One region of the Neorhizobium sp. P1_A6 genome, then DNA from elsewhere that is predicted to be linked to it. Evidence: riboswitches for the same ligand, from Rfam matches in the RefSeq annotation. Region 1 holds a riboswitch; the other holds the start of a gene.

The links. A riboswitch is a leader RNA that binds a small molecule or an ion and turns the genes downstream of it on or off. The one in region 1 is predicted to bind thiamine pyrophosphate.
Region 2: it holds a riboswitch for thiamine pyrophosphate, as region 1 does, so the genes downstream of both, AC1D3C_RS10930 (ABC transporter permease) here and thiC (phosphomethylpyrimidine synthase ThiC) in region 1, are expected to answer to the same signal.

The regions. Positions count from the first base shown of each region.
Region 1 is NZ_JBFTZM010000032.1:14,034-18,136, forward strand. It holds gene thiC (phosphomethylpyrimidine synthase ThiC) at 1-1,342, opposite strand, end outside; TPP riboswitch at 1,442-1,573, opposite strand; gene AC1D3C_RS29650 (acyl carrier protein) at 1,753-2,004, shown strand; gene AC1D3C_RS29655 (acyl-CoA dehydrogenase family protein) at 2,006-3,187, shown strand; gene AC1D3C_RS29660 (amino acid--[acyl-carrier-protein] ligase) at 3,234-4,103, shown strand, end outside.
Region 2 is NZ_JBFTZM010000004.1:319,291-323,393, reverse strand. It holds gene minC (septum site-determining protein MinC) at 1-485, shown strand, start outside; gene minD (septum site-determining protein MinD) at 517-1,332, shown strand; gene minE (cell division topological specificity factor MinE) at 1,329-1,589, shown strand; TPP riboswitch at 1,753-1,856, shown strand; gene AC1D3C_RS10930 (ABC transporter permease) at 1,992-2,774, shown strand; gene AC1D3C_RS10925 (ABC transporter substrate-binding protein) at 2,771-3,715, shown strand; gene AC1D3C_RS10920 (NUDIX hydrolase) at 3,813-4,103, shown strand, end outside.

The DNA of each region.
Region 1 (4,103 bases):
GCGCAATGTCGGTGGTCAGCGGCCCGAGCGTATAGAATGGCGCCTCGCCGCAGACCGCGAGCTGCTTGTCCATGTTCGCCTTGATCTTGTGCATCGGCACATGGCCGGGACCTTCGATCATCACCTGGCAATCCTTCGCCCAGGCGATCTTCGTCAGCTCGCCGAGCGTTTCCAGTTCCGCAAACTGCGCCGCGTCGTTGGCATCGGCGATCGAACCCGGGCGAAGACCGTCGCCGAGCGAGAACGAGACGTCGTAGGCGCGGGCGATGTCGCAGATTTCCTCAAAGTGCTCGTAGAGGAAACTCTCCTTGTGGTGATGCAGGCACCATTTGGCCATGATCGAGCCGCCACGGGAAACGATGCCGGTGACGCGATTGACGGTGAGCGGAATATAGGCGAGCCGCACGCCCGCATGGATGGTGAAATAGTCGACGCCCTGTTCCGCCTGTTCGATCAGCGTGTCGCGATACACCTCCCAGGTCAGGTCCTCGGCAATGCCGTTCACCTTTTCGAGCGCCTGGTAGAGCGGCACCGTGCCGATTGGAACAGGTGAATTGCGGATGATCCAGTCGCGGATATTGTGGATGTTGCGGCCGGTCGACAGATCCATGACCGTATCGGCGCCCCAGCGGATCGCCCAGACCATCTTCTCGACCTCCTCCGCCATCGACGAGGTGACGGCCGAATTGCCGATATTGGCATTGATCTTCACCAGGAAATTCCGACCGATGATCATCGGTTCGGATTCGAGATGGTTGATGTTGGCGGGAATGATCGCCCGGCCTTCCGCGATTTCGCGGCGAACGAATTCCGGCGTCACGAAATCCGGCACATGGGCGCCGAAACTTTCGCCGTCGCGGACGAGCGGTTCCCTGGCCGCCTGCCGTCCGAGGTTTTCGCGGATGGCGACGAATTCCATCTCCGGCGTGATGATGCCGGCCCGCGCATAGGCGAGCTGGGTGACGGCCCTGCCAGCCTTAGCCTTGAAAGGCCGGTTGCGGATCGGGAATTCCGGCGTCAGCCGGTCGCCGGAGACGAAGCCGTTGTCCTCCGGCCTGACGATGCGGCCCTCATAGACTTCGACATCGCCGCGGGCCGAGATCCAGTTTTCGCGCAGGCGCGGCAGGCCGGCATCGATGCTGATCGCGGCACCTTCGACGGTATAGGGGCCAGAGGAATCGTAGACGGTCACKGGAGGTTCGCCGGAGGTCGGATGCAATGCGATCTGCCGCATCGGCACGCGGATGTCCGGATGGATCGTTCCCGCTTTCAGGACTTTCGTGGAGGCGGGAAGCGGGCCGGTGGTGACAACCGGGGTGAGCTTGGTGGTTGCGATATTCATGGTTCAAGGCTCCAAGGTTTGACGTTTGGAGACCCAGTTCCAGAGTTGGAATGATGGAAGAACACGTTGGAATCCGAAGGACGGTTTCCCGCCCTCGCTGCCGCAGCGCTCGCACCGTCCCTACGCCAGTATGAACTGGATCAGGTTCAACGGGTCACTGCGCCTCGGGCGGCCAAACCGGCCCGACCAGCAGTATCTCAGCCCCTTGACGGGACCCCCCTGGTGAATGCGGCCATCAGAAACCTGCCGGTCGCGCATGTCAAGCCGGTCCCTGCCTGCGTCGATAGGTCGAGTTTTAGCGAATCCCGCAGCTCCAAATTGATGACGTTTATTACCGGAATCTTATGCTATCTTGCGCGATAACGTCCCTAGCGATGAGCGCAGAATTCGAACGATCGGGAGATGTCGAGATGAACGAGACCATTCGCGGATTGCTGACACGGGTAGGCGGCCTTCCGGTCGCCGTGACGGAGCTGGAAGACGCTGCCGATCTTTATGCAGCCGGGCTTTCCTCCTTCGCATCGGTGCAGCTGATGTTGGGCCTGGAAGAGGCCTTCGACATCGAATTCCCGGATAGCCTTTTGAACCGCAAGTCCTTCGCCAGCATCGCGGCGATCGAGCAGACGGTTTCCCACATCTTGAAAGCCTCCGAGGCCGCCTGAGATGAACCTTCCCGTCTTTGCCGCCGACATGAGCCTCAGCGCCCGCGCTCACCGCGTGGCGGCCGTGGCGGCTGAATTCGCCGAACGCGTCGACCATGACGGCCGCTTCCCCCGCGAAGCGGTCGATGCAATGAAGGCCGAGCGCCTGATCGGCATCCAGATCCCGGTCGCATTCGGCGGCGAGGGTGCTTCCATCAACGAGATTGCCGAGGTCTGCTCCATCCTGGGACAGTCCTGTGCCTCGAGCGCCATGGTTTTCGCCATGCACCAGATCAAGGTTTCGAGCCTCGTGGTGCACGGGGCCGACAGCGCCTGGCACATGGATTTCATGCGCGAGCTCGCCGACCGCCAGCTTCTCGTCGCCTCCGCGACGACCGAGGCCGGCATCGGCGGCAATATGCGCAACTCGATCTGCGCCATCGAGGTCGACGGCGACACCTGCCGGCTGACCAAGGACGCGACGGTGATTTCCTACGGCGCCCACGCCGATGTCATCATGATCACCTCGCGCTCGAACGAGAAGGCCGCCCCGACCGACCAGGTCATGACCGTCTTCAAACAGGGCCAATATACCCTGCAGAAGACCGTCGACTGGGATACGCTCGGCATGCGCGGCACCTGCTCCGACGGCTTCCTCTTCAATGGCGAAGCGCCTTCGGTCCAGATTTTCCCGAAACCGTTCGCCGAAATCGCGGCGCAGTCGATGCTCGCCACCTCGCATCTCCTCTGGAGTGCTGTCTGGTACGGCATTGCCGCCGACGCGGTCCTGCGCGCCCAGGCTTTCGTGCGCGCCGCGGCCCGCAAGGCGGGCGGCACCCAGCCGCCCGGCGCGCTGAGGCTCGCCGAAGCGTCGAACCTGCTGCAGCTGCTCAAGGGCAATATCCTGTCGGGCCTCAAGACCTACGCGGATGCGAAACACGATCCCGACAAACTGTCGTCCATGGCCTTTTCGATCGCCATGAACAATATCAAGCTCGCCTCTTCCGAGACGATCCTGACCATCATCAACCAGACGATGATCATCTGCGGCATCATGGGCTACAAGAACGGTACGCCCTATAGTCTCGGACGGCATCTTCGCGACGCGCACTCCGCCCAGCTGATGATTTCCAACGACCGCATTCTCGGCAATACGTCGACCATGCTGCTCGTTCAAAAACCGGACACCAGCCTGCTCGGCTGACGCCCCATCACTTCAGATGTAATCGTTTAAAGAATGAGGTGAATCCATGGATCTGCAAGTTTCCTTTCTCGACCGCCTGTTCGACGCTGGCCTGCTGATCGAGACCGGCGTCGACGGACTGTATGGCCGCAGCGGCCAGTTCGAAGACGTCATTGCCGCCTTCGAGCGGCTGATCGACAAGGTCGGCGGTGCCGACGGCGCGGAGGCGATGCGCTTCCCGCCGGGCATGAACCGCGCCTTCTTCGAGACCAGCGGCTATATGAAGAGCTTTCCGCAGCTCGCCGGCACGGTTCACTCGTTCTGCGGCAACGAACTCGACCACATGAGCCTGCTGAAATGCATGGAAGTCGGCGAGGAGGACTGGACCAAAGGCCAGGAAGCGACCGACATCGTGCTGACGCCGGCGGCCTGCTATCCGCTCTACCCGACCGTTGCGCGCCGCGGCAACCTGCCCGCCGGCGGCGGTCTTTTCGACCTGCAGAGCTACTGCTTCCGCCACGAGCCCTCCAAGGATCCGGCCCGCCAGCAGCTTTTCCGCATGCGCGAATATGTCTGCATGGGGACCGAACAACACGTGACCGATTTCCGCCAGCTGTGGATGGACCGGGGCGTCGAGATGATGAAGTCCGTCGGCCTCGACGTCACCATCGACATCGCCAACGATCCTTTCTTCGGCCGCGCCGGCAAGATGTTGGTCAACAACCAGCGCGACCAGAACCTGAAGTTCGAACTGCTGATCCCGATCGCCTCCGTTGCCCAGCCGACCGCCTGCATGAGCTTCAACTATCATCAGGACAGTTTCGGCCTGAAATGGGGCCTCAACCTGGAAGACGGCAGCGTCGCGCATACGGCCTGCGTCGGTTTCGGCCTGGAACGAATTGCGCTCGCGCTTTTCCACACCCACGGTCTGGACGTG
Region 2 (4,103 bases), on a different contig from region 1:
GCATCGAAGGCGGCCGTCCTTCGATCCTTGGGCCAGGCATGCCTCCGGCACTCAAGGGTGGTCGGCCGGTCTCCGACGAAGCCGTCGCCAAGGAGCCGATCATCGAACTGCACAACAGCGAGCCGAAACCGTCGGTGCCGGAGATGCGTCCGACCTTGCAGTCCATCGTCATTCGCGATCCCGTGCGGTCGGGGCAGTCGGTGATCTTCCCCGAAGGTGACGTGACGATTATCGGATCGGTCGCCTCGGGAGCTGAAATCATCGCTGGTGGCTCGATCCACATTTACGGGACCCTGCGTGGCAGGGCCATGGCAGGATCGCTCGGAAACGCATCGGCACGCATCTTCTGCCGCAAGCTCGAAGCCGAGCTTTTGGCAATCGACGGCATCTACAAGATGGCGGACGACATGGCCCCCGGCCTTCGCGGACATTCAGTCCAGCTTTGGCTCGAAGGGGATTCGATCATGGCAGAGAAACTTATTTGAGCCGCAACCGGCCAGCAAACAGGAGAGCAAGATGGGGAAAGTCATCGTAGTCACTTCAGGCAAGGGCGGGGTTGGCAAGACGACCTCGACTGCCGCACTCGGAGCGGCTCTGGCCCAGCGAAACGAACGGGTTGTCGTCGTCGATTTTGACGTCGGGCTGCGCAACCTCGACCTCGTGATGGGCGCCGAACGTCGGGTCGTTTACGATCTGATCAACGTCATCCAGGGCGAGGCGAAGCTCTCGCAGGCCCTGATCCGCGACAAGCGCCTGGAGACGCTGTTCCTGCTGCCGGCATCGCAGACGCGCGACAAGGACAACCTGACGCCCGAGGGCGTGGAGCGGGTCATTACCGAATTGAGGCGGGTCTTCGACTGGGTCATCTGCGATAGCCCCGCCGGTATCGAGAGCGGCGCCACGCTCGCCATGCGCCACGCCGATATGGCTGTGGTGGTCACCAATCCGGAAGTCTCGTCCGTCCGCGACTCGGACCGCATCATCGGTCTGCTGGATTCGAAGACGATGAAGGCCGAGCGCGGCGAGCGGATGGAAAAGCACCTGCTTTTGACGCGTTACGACGCCAACCGCGCTGAGCGGGGCGATATGCTGAAGGTCGAGGACGTGCTGGAGATCCTCTCCATCCCGCTGATCGGCATCATCCCCGAAAGCATGGATGTCCTGCGCGCCTCGAATATCGGTGCGCCGGTCACCCTGGCGGACGCACGCAGCGCACCGGCCATGGCCTATTTCGATGCCGCACGCCGGCTTGCAGGAGAAGTTCTGCCGATCACGATCCCCGGGGAAAAGCGGGGGATATTCGGCAAGATCTTCGCACGGAGGGCCGCATGACCATATTCAACCTTTTCCGCAAACAGCGCTCCGCACCCACGGCCCGCGAACGCCTGCAGGTGCTTCTCGCCCACGAACGCTCGTCGACCGGCTCAGACCTCGTATCCTTGCTTCGCGAGGAAATCCTTGCGGTGATCGCCAAGCATGTGCAGGTCGACAGCGACAAGGTGCAGGTCAAGATGGACCGCGACGAGAACGTCACGATCCTCGAGATCGACGTCGAGATCCCATTGGGTGCCGTCAGCCAGGCTGCCTGAGCCGGCAGTATTCGGCAAACTCGAATTTTGAAACGCGGACAACCTGGTTGTCCGCGTTTCGTATTTCGCTTTCTCGCGCGAAGGAAGACTGGCGACGCGCTGAGTGGAAACGGCCGCCAATCCGGCCCGCTTGACAGGATTGCTGAAAACCGACAGTTATCGTCGTAATTCCGAGGGGGGCATCTTGACGATGCTGAGATGGCGGCGAGCCGGACCCTTGAACCTGATCCGGGTCATGCCGGCGTAGGAACGGAAATAGGCGTCGTCCGACGGCACTTTCTCTTCTCCGCTTCACCTGGGTCTCCGTGATTGACTGATCTGGAGATCGACCGATGACATCCATTCTTTCCGTTGTCCCCAACGGGTATCCGGCCGTCACGTGCAGGTTCGACGCGTAGCGTCATGCGTGCATCCCATGCGGTCATCGGCCTCGTCCTGCTTGTCGCCCTCTGGCAAGCCGGGGTCTGGCTGTTTGCTCCGCCCCGCTATATTCTGCCGTCGCCTGTAGCCGTCGCGTCCGCCTTCCTGCGGCAGCCTGGTTTCCTGCTGCAGAACAGCGCCGTCACGCTGATCGAAATCGCGCTAGGCCTCGCGATCGGCGCAGGCCTCGGCATTGCCACGGCCTTCGGCGTTGCGGCGCTGCCGCGGCTCGGCCGTCTCGTCTGGCCGATGGTGCTGATCCTGCAGGCCTTTCCCGTCTTCGTGCTGGCGCCGATCCTGGTTCTCTGGCTGGGTTTCGGGCTTGCCTCGAAAGTGGCGATGACGACGATCATCATCTTCTTTCCGGTCGCCTCCGCCTTTGCCGACGGTCTTCGCCGCACCGATCAGGAAATCCTCGACGCCGTCTCGCTGGAGGGCGCCAGCCATTGGCAGACGCTGGTGTCGATGCGCGTGCCGCTGGCGATCCCGAGCCTAGTTTCCGGCCTTCGGGTCGCCGCCCCGCTGGCGCCGCTTGGTGCGGTCGTCGGGGAATGGGTGGGCGCGTCCGGCGGGCTCGGCTTCGTGATGGTCCAGGCCAATGCCCGCATGCAGACCGACACGGTGTTCGCGGCGATGACCATACTCGCCATTCTCACTCTCATTCTAAGGCTTCTCATCGACCGGCTGACCGCCGGGCTCGCCCCGTGGGCCAGCGAAACCGACCCTTCATCTTCATCCGCATCAGGGAGTTCCGTCCGATCATGATCCGTATCCTCACCGCGTCCCTCATCGCGCTGGCAAGCCTCGCCGCGCCCGCGCCCTCGCAGGCGGCCGACAAGCTCAGCGTGCTTCTCGAATGGTTCGTCAATCCGGACCACGCGCCGATGGTGATCGCCCAGCAGCGCGGACTGTTCGCCGATGCCAATCTCGACGTCGAGCTCATCCCGCCGTCCGATGCCTCCGCGGTGCCGCGGCTGGTTTCGGCCGGCCAGGCGGATATCGGTATCCACTACCAGCCAAACCTCTATCTTGATCATGAGGCTGGCCTGCCGCTCGTGCGGTTCGGCACGCTGGTCGAGACGCCCTTGAACACCGTCACGGTGCTGGCGGACGGTCCGATCAAGAGCCTCAAGGATCTGAAAGGCAAAAAGGTCGGCTTTTCCGTCACGGGTTTCGAGGATGCGATGCTGAAGCGCATGCTGGCCTCCGAAGGGCTTTCCAGCGACGACGTGGAGCTGATCAACGTCAATTTCTCGCTGTCGCCGTCGCTGATCGGCGGCAAGGTGGATGCGACACTCGGCGGGTTCCGCAATTTCGAACTGACCCAGATGAAGCTGGAAGGCCATGCGGGCCGCGCCTTCTTCCCGGAAGAGCACGGGGTTCCTGCCTATGACGAGCTGATCTTCGTCACCCGCCGTGATCTTGCTGGCGACAACCGGCTGCCGCGTTTCCTGCATGCGGTCGAACAGGCATCGATCTACATCACCAACCATCCGCAGGAGGCCTGGCAGCTTTTCATCAAGGCCTATCCGAACCTCGACGATGAGTTGAACCGCACCGCGTTCTTCGACACGCTGCCGCGTTTTGCCAAGCGTCCGGCCGCACTCGACCAAGGCCGCTACCAGCGCTTCGCCGCCTTCATGAAGGAAACGGGGCTAATCAAGGCAGCGCCTCCGGTCTCCGACGTCGCGGTCGAAATCAAATAAGCCAAGTTGCTGATATCGTTTGATTTGAGCTCCGGGGTTCGCGTAACGTGATTTTCATGCCAGACAGGCTTTCCACGTTACGTGACCCGGAGTTTGCTTGACCATCGGACTTGCCCATGCGGAACTGATCGCGGTTCTGTCCGCCGTCACCGGCGACGAGCCGCGCGTGATGACGGTACGCTCGGGAGATGCGCTGCCGTCCGGCCCTTTCGAGCTCGGCCATCGCAGCCTGCAGGCCGGGCTTCGCGAATGGGTCGGCGACCAGACAGGCCATCCGCTCGGTTATCTCGAACAGCTCTATACGTTCGCCGACCGCGACCGCACCCATGAGGATGCCGAGGGGCGGACGATCTCGATCAGCTATCTCGGCCTCGTTCGCGAACAGGCC